DNA from 2 places in the Clostridium pasteurianum DSM 525 genome. Region 1 is predicted to be linked to the other one. Evidence: a T-box and tRNA genes for the amino acid it is inferred to sense, from the RefSeq annotation. Region 1 holds a T-box; the other holds one or more tRNA genes.
The links. The T-box of region 1 lies ahead of leuS (leucine--tRNA ligase). A T-box ahead of a tRNA ligase gene usually reads a tRNA of that ligase, here a tRNA-Leu.
Positions count from the first base shown of each region.

Region 2: it encodes a tRNA-Leu, which carries the amino acid that the T-box ahead of leuS (leucine--tRNA ligase) is inferred to sense. The anticodon was not compared.

Region 1 covers NZ_CP009268.1:1,388,310-1,396,246, reverse strand. Annotated here, with positions in the region: gene CLPA_RS06250 (hypothetical protein) at 1-920, opposite strand, end outside; gene CLPA_RS06240 (M50 family metallopeptidase) at 1,309-2,586, opposite strand; gene CLPA_RS06235 (methyl-accepting chemotaxis protein) at 2,781-4,493, opposite strand; gene CLPA_RS06230 (hypothetical protein) at 4,911-5,138, opposite strand; SAM riboswitch class I at 5,485-5,595, opposite strand; gene CLPA_RS20395 (hypothetical protein) at 5,693-5,965, opposite strand; tRNA gene CLPA_RS06220 (tRNA-Gln) at 6,045-6,121, shown strand; T-box leader at 6,218-6,414, shown strand; gene leuS (leucine--tRNA ligase) at 6,607-7,937, shown strand, end outside.
Region 2 covers NZ_CP009268.1:2,628,878-2,636,814, reverse strand. Annotated here, with positions in the region: gene polA (DNA polymerase I) at 1-161, shown strand, start outside; gene coaE (dephospho-CoA kinase) at 183-779, shown strand; gene CLPA_RS11970 (lytic transglycosylase domain-containing protein) at 788-1,342, shown strand; tRNA gene CLPA_RS11965 (tRNA-Leu) at 1,822-1,905, shown strand; gene CLPA_RS11960 (hypothetical protein) at 2,144-3,088, shown strand; gene CLPA_RS11955 (hypothetical protein) at 3,112-3,303, shown strand; gene CLPA_RS21205 (hypothetical protein) at 3,377-3,550, shown strand; gene CLPA_RS11950 (DEAD/DEAH box helicase) at 3,835-5,709, shown strand; gene CLPA_RS11945 (hypothetical protein) at 5,681-6,127, shown strand; gene CLPA_RS11940 (ParA family protein) at 6,279-7,388, shown strand; gene CLPA_RS11935 (helix-turn-helix domain-containing protein) at 7,448-7,780, opposite strand.

The DNA of each region.
Region 1 (7,937 bases):
AATTTTTCTTTCATGAGAATAAATTTTATGGTAAATATAGATAAAAATTTTGCAAAAAATGTTATTGGAAGTATAATATAAATCATCTCAATGAAAAATCTTATGCTTATATTTCTGAAAAACAATATTGTCATTCCTATAAGTAAAGGAGCAATTGATATTGAAAATAAATAATTGCTTTTTCCAATTATTATATATTTAATATTTACTTTTATAGAAAATTGTTTTAAAGAAGACAACTCATCTTTTACTTTTATATTCTGGTAACTAATTAATATATATATAAGAGTAATCGGAATAATTTGAAAAAGTATAATTAAATTTATTATTGGAATAGAATTAATAAAATTATATATATTAGTTTGATCTTCTAAATAAATGTAACACATAAATCCAAAAGCTAGTCCCTGTACTATAAACCCAATAATTTTTAGCATGGATTTTCTTCTGTGAAATTCAATTAAATCCTTTATTAGTATTTTATTTTTCAAATATCTGCTGCTAATCAACCTATTTCCAACTTCACTTTCACATTTGTCCTCTGCTTGTACATCATAAAAAAATATATATAAATTCTTATTTATAAAATTACACATGGATATGTATAAAATCATCAATATCACACATAAAATTACTGCCAAAATCAACATATGAATAAAACTTATTTTAAAATTTATAGCAGCCATACCTTGTTTTACAACTATAGATAACATTAGAAATGTCATATACGATGCAATAAATATAAAAGCTGACAATAGAATAATTGAAATGAACAAGTATAAAATTTTTATAGAAATAGAGCTTTTAGCTCTAAAGCTTATATAATTTATTCCAAATATTAAAATTCCATTCAAGAAATAATAACTTGCTATTATTAATATAAAAAGTATTGTCATCCCTATTAGATTTTCATGTATCATAAAAATAGGCATTATAAAAGGTACTACAAAACAAATTAAAATCTTTATTATAAATAAATCTATTCTTGCCTTTATATAGTTGAATCTTTCTCTTTTTAAAAATATTATTATGGAATCCTTTTTATTTCCTGTATAATAATTTTATGAATAATCAAATTTATTAAATAAATTAAAATAACATTTACACAAATAATTAAAGTAATAAATTTATTAAATTGCATATTACTTTTTAATACTTTAGACAGATTATAAACTCCACAAAAAACTCCTAGGCATAGGAAAATTTTTATTATTACGTTAAGTATTGTATTCGAAAAAATACTGCTTTCTTTTAAATCATTAATTATTATTTTTATGAGCATCTTTGTCCTTTTTAACTCCATTACATCTACTCTCTCTTAATATATTTTTTTATTGTTTTATAAATCATATCTCCTATTACAAAACAAACTGCAAAGATTAAAATATCTATTATTGAATTCACTTCATTGATTGATGGATTTATAAAAATAATAATTATGTATAGAACAAGTCCTATAGCTATTGAAATAACATTATCGATGATAATGTGCTTTTTTGTGGAAATTTTTGTGTTTTTCTTTTTAATATACGTGCTTTTTTCTTGAAAAACTCTTTTACTCTCTAAAATATTCTTATTCTTTCTATATTCCTCAAACTCAATATATGCACTATTCCGAGCCTCTTTTATTGTCCTCATAACTTTTACTTTTTTTCCTTCTATCAAGTCTTCAGGTAACAACCTAAAATCAATTATTCTTGTAATTATACTGTTAATTTTATGTCTTATAAGAAATTTATGCTGAGATTTTAGAGTTTCATGATTATGTATTAACCAATAAAGAAATCTATTAAATTCCTCTGGCTGCGGCTTATGGTGTACTATGTTATATTCAATTAAACTAAGCATACAAGTTAATACATCATAGTTATATTGACCTGCCATTAATCTTATGTTTACAAAGTCAACTATCTTTTCTCTATAGAAATCATTAACTGCATAATTTATTGATAAATCATTTTGCATAAATAAGAAAATATGTTCAGAATTTTTATTTAAAATTATTATCTTTTCTATATCTCCTAAAGGAAAAATACATCCTATAATTGATAATATATTTATAAGCACTATAATAAATCCAACATCAATAGTAGTATTATTGAGCATTAAAAATGTACCTATTATTGCAAATAGTCCATTAAATATACAACCACCTAATAAAAAACTTTTAAATTCTTTCTTCAGTTTTATAAAATCTTCTTCTGATTTTACAGAGGCTTGTAGATCGATCCCTGTGGCTCCCCCAAATAAAAATGCTGTTATTTTAATTTTAAATTTTAATTTCCCCTTATCTTTTAATATAAAAAATGGCCCTGCACAGAAAAACTTCAGATCATATTTATATATTCTCGCTATAACTAAATGCCCCAATTCATGTATGAAGATAGACATATATAAAATAATTATAATTTTTAATACAATATGTAAAAAATTCAAATCATCTTTGTGCTGGTTATATATTTGTATCTTAAGAAGCTCAAAGCTTCCAAAAGCACAGATACTGACAAATAATATAAAAATCATTATATTAAATATTCTTTTGACTTTTTTATCCTCAATTAATGTGTACTCTCTTATCTGTTCCATCTTATGATAGTCCTCTCATTTCAAGTATTTATCTGCATATTCCATATATAATATCATATTTCATGTACTTTTTGTTAATATTGTAATAAACTATTGTTTTTTTGTCATAAACCTTCATATATTATTAATTTAAAACAAAAATATAGATCAGAATTCTTTGCAATTCTGATCTTTAAATTAATTTTCATCAGTTATTATATCTTAAATTTTTGTGTTGCCTCATTAAGTTTTTGTGCAAGTTCAGCCTGGTCTTGTGAGGTTTTAAAAACTTGTTCTATACTCTCCGTTACTTCCACTATGCTATCTTTTATAGTATCTGCATTTTCAGAGGATTTTTGAGCGGCTCCTGCCATACCTTGTACTGCTGTACTAACTTGATCTACAGTAGCATTTATTTCTTCTGTCATAGCAGCTATTTCTTCCGTCATAGAACTCACAAAATTTGCTTCATCATAATATTGGTTCCCCATATTTTCAAAATCCTCCAAATCCGCATTAATATTTTCGTTTATAAATCTTAGTACTTCATTGCTGTTAATTGAAAGATTTTTAAAAGCCTTTTGAACTTTTAAAATAGTATCTTGAATTTCTGTCACTAATTCCGCTGACTGTTCAGCAAGCTTCCTAACCTCTTCTGCAACTACTGCAAAGCCTTTGCCCTGTTCACCCGCCCTGGCAGCTTCAATAGCAGCATTAAGAGCCAGCAGATTTATCTGTTTAGAAACATCTGCAATTGCATTTGACATAACCTTTATATTCTCTACTACCTTTCCATCCTCTATGGATTTTAAAATCTTATTTCTTTTTTCATCATATAAATCCCTTATCTGTTTTATAGAATTTTCTACTTTAGTCTTTACACTTTTAGCATTTTCTTTAGATTCATTGGCATTATTACTTCCTTCCATTGATCTCTCCATCAATTGATTAATACTTGCATCTACCTCCTGTACTGAAGCACTAATTTCTTCAGAAGAAGCACTGGTTTCCTGTAATTGAACTGTTATGTGTTTTGTAGATGAATCTATATTTTTAAAATTTGAATTTAATTCTTCTACCATAGAGAAAAGTTTTTCACTGGCAGTATTCATATACTGAGAATTCTGTATAATATTTTTAATTAGACTATTAACATTTTTTTGTGCAGTATTAAGAGCAATTGCAGTTTGAGAAAACTCATCCTTGCCAGATACTGCTATGAATATTGAAAAATCAAAATCAGCAAGCCTCTCTGCAAAAGCTTTTATTTTTAACAAAGGCTTCGTTATTTCTCTAGTAAGAATCAACCCTAAAATTAATGAGAGAACAACTCCTCCTATAATACATATGAGAATACTAGTATTTGAATTAGTATAAACCGACATATTATTTTCATTAGTTAATTTTGCTCCCATAGAATTAGTAGCTACAAGATTATCTATAGTTTGAAACATTGTCTCCCACTTGTTTACGGAATTTTCATATTCTTTTATTGCTCCATCGAAATCATTATTGTCAACCAATTGTAAAATTTTCTTTTTGTCTTCTCTATACTGTTGTAATTGACTTTTATATGTATCCCATAATTTTTTATCCGAATCTTTCATGGGTATTTTTTCAATATTAGCTATATGTATATTGTTTGTACTGACATTAGTATTAATCTCCTGCTTTAATGCAAAATTTTTTACAGGATTTTTTAGATAAACCAATTGTATTATATCACTTTTATCCCTTATTAAATTTTTCTGCATATCTGTAAGCATATAAATATTCTGCAGACTATTTTTGTACATATCTTGTGAATTTGCATTAACCTTCTTTAATGAACTCATTCCAATTACTCCCACTACAGCAATTAATACTGTTATAATAAGAAAAGCGCATACCATTTTTACTCTTACTTTTATTTTCCCTAGTATTTTCATTTGTACATCATCCCTTTTAAAAATTTTTAGATATTTTAATTTATATATTATTTTAACTTTTTCTAAAATTTTATTATTTTTTACAAAATACCAAATAAAAACAAGTATTTTGTACCACTTATTATAACATAGAATACATAGTAAACCAACTTGTAATTAATAAATTAAATAATTCGTATAAAATTTGTAATTTTCAAAAATAATATTAAAATTAAGTTTATAATATTAGCTATTTATTAACTAAAACATATTCAATAAAAAAATCTGTGTAAACTCCACTGAAGAAAATTCACACAGATTTTTTAGGATAGTTTTATTTTAGCCACAAAAAACTACAGCGTTATTTATATAATCTATTCTATAAATAGTACTGTAGTTTTATATTTAAATACTATAATCTCAATTCATCTAAAACTTTTATATTCCACTCCCATTAAAAAAGTCATTAAAACCATTATATTTATTTTTATTAACCTGCTCTTGTGCCTTTTTATAAGCTCTGCTGTAAAGTTCCTGCATAGCAGAAATTTCTTTTTCACTTAAGTTTTCATAAAAAACTTTAGGGCAAATAGCAAAGGCCTCATCATTTTTAAAATTTCCAGCGTTATCATTGAGAATGTTTAGAAACCTATCTCCTATATCCATTTTAAATACCTCCATTTATTTAAATCTCTAAAATTGAAGCAAGTTCTTAATTCAGGTGGGGATTCTTTTACCCCATCTGAATTTTAGAACTGCAAATGCATGGCTTACTTGGCGTAGAACTCCAACTTGAAGAAAAGCAGACAAAACAAAATTTATTTTGTATTTGGTCGCTTTCACAGAGTGCAAGCAGAGAACTAAAATCTTGTTTTCGATTTTGTGTGAGGGCTGTACAGAGTGCGTGAGAGACTTACGCCAAGTTAGTCAGGTGAAATCAATTATAGCAAAAACTACTTTTCCTATAAGAAAAGTAGTTTTTGCTATAAAAAAATTTATGTTTATACTAAATTTCTCATCTTTCAAAATATTACACACCTGTAGGAATTAACACCGATACATTTAAATTAATGCCGGTTGTCGGGCTTCAAAGGGCCAGTCCCTCCACCACTCTTGATAAGAGTACTCTGTATTAAATTTTCAAAATATTTCAGAAATAAATTATTTTTATTATATTAACATTATATCTGTGTAATGTCAATAGTCAATCTGATTTTTATTTATCTTATATTTAGTAAAATACTCCTTATTCTATTTGCATATAATTTATCTAAATCCTTAACTCCTATGTTGAAATATTTACTGTCCACTGTCTTTTGTGCACCAGTTTTAACTAATATTTCATCTAATTCTTTTAAAGCTAAATATATATCCTTATCATCTTTTGCTGAAACCGTTCCTAAAAAACCTGCATTAATTTTAGTATCATCCTTGAGAACAATATCATAATAGAATTCACCTCTATGTTGTATAAAGGGAATATTTTCCTGCATGAAACTATTTATTCTAAAATTTTCATAAGATTTATATTGACATTTATAAAAAAAATGATAGAATATTAATTGTTGCTGATGCCCTATAGCCAAATTGGTAAGGCACCTGATTCTGGTTCAGGCATTGTGTGGGTTCGAGTCCTGCTAGGGCAGCCAAAGAAAAGCTAAGATTTTTATCTTAGCTTTTTTATTTTAATTTATTGACAATAAATACTTTATAACTTATAATATAGTGGCATAATTACATTATTATATTTTGCCTTGAACAAGAATAGTAATATTGAACTCATCTAAAGAGAGCTGTTGATTGCTGCAAAACAGTGATGATTATATATGAACTCGCTTGGGAGCATTACTACTAAAAAGTAGTACGGTTAATCCGTTATATTATAAAGTGAGGTTCTTACCTAAGTAGAGTGGTACCACGGAGTTTAACCTTCGTCTCTTTTTTGAGATGGAGGTTTTTTATTTGGACTTTAATCAATAGTTCTTACTTAGTTGATATTTACTTTTGTACTTACACCACTTTTAAACTAATTATCTTTGCATACCTATATAATCTCTATCTTTTAAAATTTAGAGTATTATAGCTAGAAAGCACAGGATAAATTACATATTAAAATTACGAGGAGGTTATTTAATTGGGAAACTACAATACTAAAATTGATGAAAAATGGCAAAAAATATGGCAAGATAAAAAACTTTATAAATTTGATGAATCAAATATGGATAAAAAATTATATGCACTTGAAATGTTTTCATATCCTTCTGGTGCAAAGCTTCATGCTGGTCACTGGTTTAATTATGGTCCGGTAGACTCTTGGGCAAGATTTAAAAGAATGCAGGGTTTCAATGTGTTTCAGCCTATGGGATTTGACGCCTTTGGTCTTCCTGCAGAAAACTATGCTATAAAAACAGGTATTCATCCAAAAGATTCTACTCTTAAAAATATAGAAACTATGGAAAAGCAGCTTAAAGCTATGGGTGCAATGTTCAATTGGGACCACGAAGTAGTTACCTGTTTTCCTGACTATTATAAATGGACTCAATGGCTATTTTTAAAACTTTATGAAAAAGGATTAGCTTACAGAAAAAAAGCTCCTGTTAACTGGTGCCCTAGCTGTAATACAGTACTTGCAAATGAACAGGTAGTAGATGGCGGCTGTGAAAGATGCGGCAGTGAAGTAATAAAGAAAGATTTGACACAATGGTTTTTAAAAATTACTGATTACTCGGAAGAGCTTTTACAAAAACTTGAGGATTTGGATTGGCCTGAAAAGACAAAAGCTATGCAAAGACATTGGATAGGTAAATCCAAAGGTGCAGAAGCTACTTTTAAAGTAGACAACAGCGATATAACCTTTGACGTATTCACTACAAGAGTTGATACATTACTAGGAGTTACCTATGTAGTTCTGGCTCCTGAAAGCCCTCTAACAGATAAAGTAACCACAGAGGAATACAAATCTGCTGTAGAAGAGTACAAAATTCAATCCTCAAAGCAAACAGATATAGAAAGACAATCTTTAACAAGAGAAAAAACCGGTGTATTCACTGGTGCCTATGCCACAAATCCAGCAAACGGCAAAAAAGTACCAATCTGGGTAGCCGACTATGTACTTGCAACTTATGGAACAGGTGCAGTTATGGCAGTACCAGCTCATGATGAGAGAGATTTTGCCTTTGCAACAAAATATAATCTTCCAATAATAAGAGTAATTGAAGGTGGAGACAGCCTTCCTTATACTGAATACGGCAAACTTGTTAATAGTAGTGAATTTGACGGTCTATCTGGTAATAAAGCCAAAGAAGCTATAGTAAAATTATTATCTTCCAAAAATCTAGGGCACTGGAAAGTCAACTACAGACTTCGTGATTGGCTTGTTTCAAGACAAAGATATTGGGGTGCTCCTATCCCTATAGTTTATTGTGAAAAATGTGGTACTGTAGCTGTGCCAGAAGAGCAGCTGCC
Region 2 (7,937 bases), 1.2 Mb from region 1:
TTATACTTCAGGTTCATGATGAACTGATTTTAAATGTATATAAGGATGAGATTGAGGTTGTGAAAAAATTAGTTAAAGAAGAAATGGAGAATGCAATTGAACTAAAGGTTCCATTAGAAGTTGATATAAATATAGGGGAAACTTGGTATGAAGCAAAATAAATAAAGAATTGGGGAATGATTATGTTAAAGGTGGGACTCACAGGTGGAATTGGAAGTGGAAAGAGTACTGTAGCTAGGATGTTTAAAGAGAGATCTATTCCTGTTATAGATGCAGATGTTATTTCAAGAGAAGTTTTAAATATTTATCCTGAATTACTATCAGAAATAAAACAGGAATTTGGAATAGAATTTTTTGATGGAGATGGAAAACTTTTAAGAAGAAAGCTTGGAGATTATGTATTTGCCTCCTATGCTAGAAGAAAAAAATTAGAGGAAATAATAATGCCCTATATTAAAAAGGACATATTCAAGCATATTAAACTATATGAGGATTTAAAGGAAAATATTTGTGTCCTTGATGCTCCAATACTAATTGAAACGGGAATAAATAATGATATGGATTTGAATATTCTAGCTTGGGTTGATAGAGAAACACAAATAAAAAGAGTTATGGAAAGAGATAAAATGAACCTTCAGCAGGTAATCAACAGAATAAATGCTCAGATGCCCTTGGAAGAAAAGAAAAAATATGTAGATGTTATAATAGATACCAGTGTAAGTATAGACTATACTGAAAGTCAAGTTGAAAAACTATTGACATCTATAAATATATTGTAGGAGGAACAATGAAAGGAAAAAGTTTACTATTCATTTTTGTTATAGTGGTTATAGTAATAGTTGCAGCATTAAATGTAAAAACAATAGGAAAACATTATTATCCTATGAAATATTCTAAATATATATATGAATATTCAAGTAAATATAATTTGAGTCCCTACTATGTAGCTGCTATTGCAAAAACAGAAAGTAATTTTAATCCAGAAGCTAAATCTAATAAAAATGCCTATGGAATAATGCAGATAACTGAAGAAACAGGGCAATGGGCCGCAGAAAAAATGGGACTTAAGGGCTTCAGTGCTGATAAGTTATATGATCCCGAATACAGTATAAGAATGGGATGCTGGTATCTGGATAATCTTAGACAGGAGTTTAACAACTGGGACTTGGTATCTGCTGCCTATAATGGTGGAAGAGGTAATGTTAGATCTTGGCTCAACAATAAAGATCACTCAAAGGATGGAAAAAATATTCACTATATACCTTTCCCTGAGACGGACAAGTATGTTAAGAAAATAAGGGTGAACTATAATATATATAGATGGCTTTATAGTAATAATTAGTTTGAAAATAAGTTTTTAAATTGATATTGTAAATAATTTAAAGCCGAGCTTTGATATTCTACATTTCAATATCAAAGCTCACTTTAGTTTAAATATATAATATGATTTGTTTTTTAGTAACAACTATGTTTTTAGATATGCAAAAAACTATTGACGAAATCAAATCTATATAATATAATCTATATCGTGATTATTTACAGTATATGAAAATACTTATTTAATAGAGATAGTTGTTTTTTAGTAAAAATTAAATATGCGAGAGTGCTGGAACTGGCAGACAGGCTACTTTGGGATGGCGTTATGTCAGTGCCAAAGTTGAAGTAAAGATAGTAAAAAATCCTCGTTAAAATAAAAATTTAAATATTATGCAGGTGTGCTGGAATTGGCAGACAGGCACGTTTGGGATGGCGTTATGTCAGTGCCAAAGTTGAAGTTAAAATTGTGAAAAACCCTCGTTAAAATAAAAAATTGAATATTATGCAGGTGTGCTGGAATTGGCAGACAGGCACGTTTGAGGGGCGTGTGTCGAAGACGTACGGGTTCAAGTCCCGTCACCTGCACCAGATGGAACTACTCATTAAGATGGGTAGTTTTTTGTTAGCTTTAATTCGAAAAGTAATACAGCAAACCATTAAAGATAATTCTTTAAAAAAATTTCACAAGTCAATAAAGTGATATCAATATTTATGAGAATTACTTGCTGAATATATAAGATTAAAGAGAGATAAGCAAAATTTTGTGCAAAATCTTAAAATAATATATTATAATGTATATATTAAGTCAGTGTAGGATGTGGTGAAAGTGAAAAATAAAAAACACATGTATCTTTTAATAAATTTGCTTCCTGTACTTATTACATTTTATTTAATTAAGTTTAAGAACACATTTGCAAAAGAAAACTGGTATATTATAGTTATGTGTTATTCATTGCTGGTTTTTGTGAATGTAATGTGGTATATGCAACCCTCAATAACTTATGAAAATAGAATGAAAATTAGGAGAACATATTATTGCATAAGTACTTTTGTATTATTATTTTTATTGGGGACAGTAGATAATAATATTATAAATATTATAGGGCAAAATAAGTTAGGTATTTCAAATAATCTAGTTTTTACATTATACACTTTTATTGCTATAATATTAGTAGATATATTTATAATTTCATGCAAAGGGCTAGATGAAATTACATTTGGAGCTACTAAGGTAAAATTTCATACAATAGAAAAAAGCATTGAGACCCAAATAAACATTACGGAAACATTGATTGATAAGATAAAGTCAGAATATAAGGCTGTGCAGAATATTGATTTATACATAAGTGATGTAGAAAATGACTTGAGAATGGCTGCAAGTAATACAAGTCATGATGTTGATATTTTAAAGCATTTAGAAAATTATTTGGAAAAATATTTTTGTACACAAGAAAAAGACAAAATTCATATTGAAATATTGGCTTTAGAAGAAGTGCAAAGTTGTTTAAGTTTATCAAATAGTATAAAGAAATATTATTCACGATATGAAAGTATTGTAATAGAAACAAGATTATTTGATGAAAATAATAAACATTACTTATGTATTCCTTATCAGTGTACCTTAGTACCTGATGTTGAATCTATTATTATTTTAAAATCTGATTCTAATTTAATTTTAGCAGAAGAATGTATTATATATAATTTAACTAAAATTTTTGAAAACAAGTTATTGTCTATTATCGATGAAATAAATTGCACACAGGAACAATAAAGTTGTGAGAGGAGGGTACGAATATGAAAAATATTTCTAGAGCCGTAAACTGGAATAAGCTTAAAGATGCTAAAAAAAATGTTAAAAGTAATAGAAGTATTAATTATGCATCATATGCATCATCACGACATATAAATGATAGAATATCAGATGCAAAATCACGTTCAGAAATTGCCATTACTCTACTAAAGGAAGCAACTAAAGAGAGAAGATAGTAAAGATAAGTATATTCTTAATAGATGACATCATATCATTATAGTAAAGTAATTTATTGGGGATATGAATGCGATGCCTAGAAAAGTTAACTGGACAAAAATTCAGGAGGCAAGAAATTTAATTAGAAAAAATAAAACTTTTGTTATTAAAAATATAAGTACAAGTTTTTTCAACGAGGATAGGGTAGCGATTGCTAAAAGAGAAATGATGATAACTATAGAATTATTAAAATGTTATTTTCAATAATGTTAACCTCATTGAAATTATGCTTCCTATGACATGGCATGTGGAATGCGTGGTTCTGCTATATAATAAGGAGTATTACGATAGGAAAGTTAAGGCTGAAGTGGTAACGGAAGTTTAGGATAGAATTAAATAGAGGTTTATGTATTATATAAAGGGCGTTCATATTATGTAAATGAGTGCTCTTTATTATTGCCCAAAATAATAAAATTACTGAAAATATATCCCAAAAACATACAACTATGTTATTATAATATTATATTTTGGGTATAGGGGGGAATGAAAAATTGTATTTTATTGATACTCCTTGTTATATAGAAGGAAATAAAAAGTTAAGGAAGCCACAAATTGAAGCATACTTAAAAATTTTATCTCATTTTAAAAGTAATCCAAAAGAAGCTTCATTGGTTGTCTTACCAACAGGAACAGGTAAAAGCGGATTAATATCAATAGCACCTTATGGCATATGTGAGGGCAGAGTATTAATAATAACTCCTGGAACTGTAACAAAAAAAAGTATAGCAAAAACTATGGAAGCTTTAGAAGATAATTTTTGGATAAACATGGATGTTATATTTAATATAGATGACCTTCCGGTGTTAGTACCATATAAAAATGAATTGTTTGATTCTGAATTATTTTCAGCTGACATTGTTTATACTAATGTTCAGAAACTAAATCCTAATTTTCAGAATTCTTTGTTAAATAGAGTGAAACCTGATTTTTTTGATATGATAATTGTAGATGAAGCACATCATGCACCAGCTAATACATGGCAAGCAGCGTTAAATTATTTTAAGGATGCAAAGGTATTACATGTAACAGGGACACCTTACAGAGGAGATGGGCTAAAGGTTCCTGGTAAGTTAATACATGAAACAAAACTGTCAGAAGTCATGGAAGCTAGGTATGTAAAATGGCTAAGGAACAAAACATTGAGTTCTTCAGAAATATATTTTATCGATGAGAAAGGTAAAAAACTTAGTATAGAAGAAGCAAAAAATTTACATGATGAAGAATGGGTTCAGCGTTCAGTTGCTATGTCAGATGAATGCTCTTTAGAAGTTGTACGTAGTAGTATAGAAGAGTTAAATGAATTGAAGAAGCATTCACCTAATGTTCCTCATAAAATAATGGCTTCAGCTTGCAGTATAAGACATGCTGAAAGGTTATATGAATTATATAAATCTGAAGGAATAGAAGTAATTTTGATACATAGCAAAATGCCCAAGAATGTGCAAGAAGAAAAGTTTAAGGATATTGAATTAAACAAGTGTAATGTGGTGATTAATGTTGGAATGATGGGAGAGGGCTATGATCATCAGTATTTAACAATAGCAGCTTTATTTAGACCATATAAAAGTTTGAATATGTTTGCACAAATTATAGGTAGAGTTTTAAGAGCAATTCCAGATGAATATATTACTGCATATGAAATTGATAATAATGCGCTAGTAATATATCATAAAGAATTAGGAATGGATAAATTGTGGGATTATTTTAGAAAAGAGACGGAAGTAGTAGATCATTATAAAAAAATTAGAGAAATTGATTTTAAAGATGATGAATATGAAAAACGGGAAGTCTTATATGGAAAAACAATAGTTGAGGGTGAAATTTTAGAATTTAAGGACTCGTACAGTGAAAGTATAGATTTTAATGCTGAATATGAAAAAGCAAAGTTAGTAATAAATGATGAAGTAAATAAAAGAAAAAAGGAATTAGAAGCATTAGGTTGGGATAAAGAAGATATTGAGGATGCTATAAATAATTTAATTAAAAAAAAGACAAGAAAAAAATCAGATGAGTTAAATAAAATATATAATGAAAAAAGACCTTTAGAGAGAAGAAAAATGATAAAAAAAATACTCAAAGAAAAAATTGAGTTAGTAGCTATTGAACTTCTTAATAAATATGGCATCACTGAAAAGGGAACAGAATTATATTTAAAATTTAAGAGAAGTTTACCTTCATATACAAAATCCAATACTAAAAATGATGGTGTACTTGTAATATATATAAACACAAAATTAAAAGTTAAATTTTCTGGACGAGATGAAATGGAAATAGATGATTTAATAAAGGCAGAAGAATATTTAGATGTTATAAAACTTGAATTGAGGAGGATATTAAATGGAATACAATTACATAAAAATAAATGATAGATTAGAGGAATTGATTAATTTAAGGATGAATAAGGGGGTACAGCCCAATGAACTTATGGAGAATATTACAAATGAAGAGTATTCAAAGGTAAGTGCTAAAAAATTTTTTGGAGGAATTCAATGTAATGTAGAGTTTTCTGATTACGGAATTTTCGACAATATAAAATCAAAATATGAGTATGTTTATATTTATGACAATGATATGTTTTTAAAAGAAATTAGAATGATTAAGAATAAAATAGAAACAAATATTTGGAATAAAGTGAGTGAAGAAAAGAAACTATTAGATGACATTATGTTGCAATTAAGGAATATTCCTAATAGTAGCAAATATATAAATAAATTTATTGAAACTTTACCAAATGATTTATTACAATTAATTTCTGATAACTATTCTTTTATTAATATTGTATAATAATGATATGGCACTTGTAAAATACAGGTACTTTTCTTTTGTAATAAAAAAGAAAAATTTATTGAAAATTCTTGATTTTCATTATAAAATATGGAAAGTGTGAATATAATTGTAATATATATTTTTACGAATAAGACTTTGGGGGGATATAATGAAAATAATTTCTGTTTTCAATAATAAAGGGGGCGTTGGAAAAACAACGTTGTCTTATCATATGGCATATGCACTTACTGAAATTGGATATAAAGTTCTGATGATAGATCTTGATCCTCAATGTAATTTAACTATACACGGGATTGATATAGAACAACTACATGATATATGGAAAAAAGAAGATGAATTTATTGAAACAGGATTTGATGCTGCAAAAAAAGAACTATCATCAAATGAATTCTTAGAAATGAATAAAGAACCGAGAACTATTCATTACCTATTAAAGCCAACAGAAGAAGGAACAGGTGATTTGGAAACTTTGCCACCACCATTTGTAATTACAGATAAATTAAATATAATTCCTGGTAGATTAACATTACACATGTATGAAAATAAAATATCATCTAGATGGACTGAGGCATATGTAGGAGATCCATTAGCCATAAGGACTATAACTAAGATTAGAAGCTTAGCTTGCGATTATGCTAGAATATATGGCTTCGACTTTGTAGTAGTAGATACATCACCTAGTTTAGGCGTATTAAATAAAGTTATTATTTCTACAGTTGATGGTTTTTTAATTCCAGCGTTACCAGATATGTTTTCAATGTATGGAATAAAAAATATAGGTAGCTCTTTGGCAAACTGGAAAAAAGATTTCGATGCCATATATAATTTGATTTCAAGTCAGAAAAGAAAACAATTTCCTAGAGAGTTTGTAAAATTTCTTGGATTTACAATTTACAATGCAAAAAAATATAATGGAAATAATAATAATCCTTGGGATTTAGCACAATCACATTATAATTATGCAAAACAAATACCATTAACAATAAAAAAATACATAAGTAAGGAAATTAGAAAACATTTAACAGAAGATATGATAAATACCCCAGTAGGATTAAAAAATGTAATGCATTCTCATAATACACTACCAGGAATGGCACAGAAATATAAGAATCCAATATGGAAGATACCAAGTTTAGGCAACTTAGGAATAGAGGATTCAGCTACAATAAGAGGAAATAGAAAGATTTATGAGAATACAAAACAAGCATATATTAATTTTGTAAAAGACTTATTAGAAAGAATAAAAACTCTAGAATAATTTAATATTTCAACACTATAGAGCAGCTGTTAACTCAGGTGCTTTTATCATGTCTAAATTTAATTTTTATTTACATTAATTATGGCTTTGGATGTTTCAACAATAAGTTTAAAATCTAATTCACTGCAATTCTCAGTTACTTTAGCTAATTCATCTTTTAAGTATTCTTTTGATTTATATATAGAATCTAAAAGTATTAAATCAGGTGTAATCTCAAGTGCATTGCATATTTTTACAAGAGTTGGAAGACTCAATTTTGTTGTCCCACATTCTATGTGACTCATATGTTCTTTTGACACATCAATCATTTCTGCAAGTTTTTCTTGAGAGATATTTAATTTTAATCTTTCTTCTTTTATCCTAATTCCAATCTTCTTATAATCTAATCCCATAACAAAATCCATCCTTTTATATAAGTTTAGCAACTTCAATAATTTTTAAGAATGAACTATATAAGCATAATGCTTATAATAGGTTGATTAATGATAAAAAAAGTAATAAAATTGGAGTTGAACTATGTAGACATATTGCTTATAAGAGGCGGTGAAT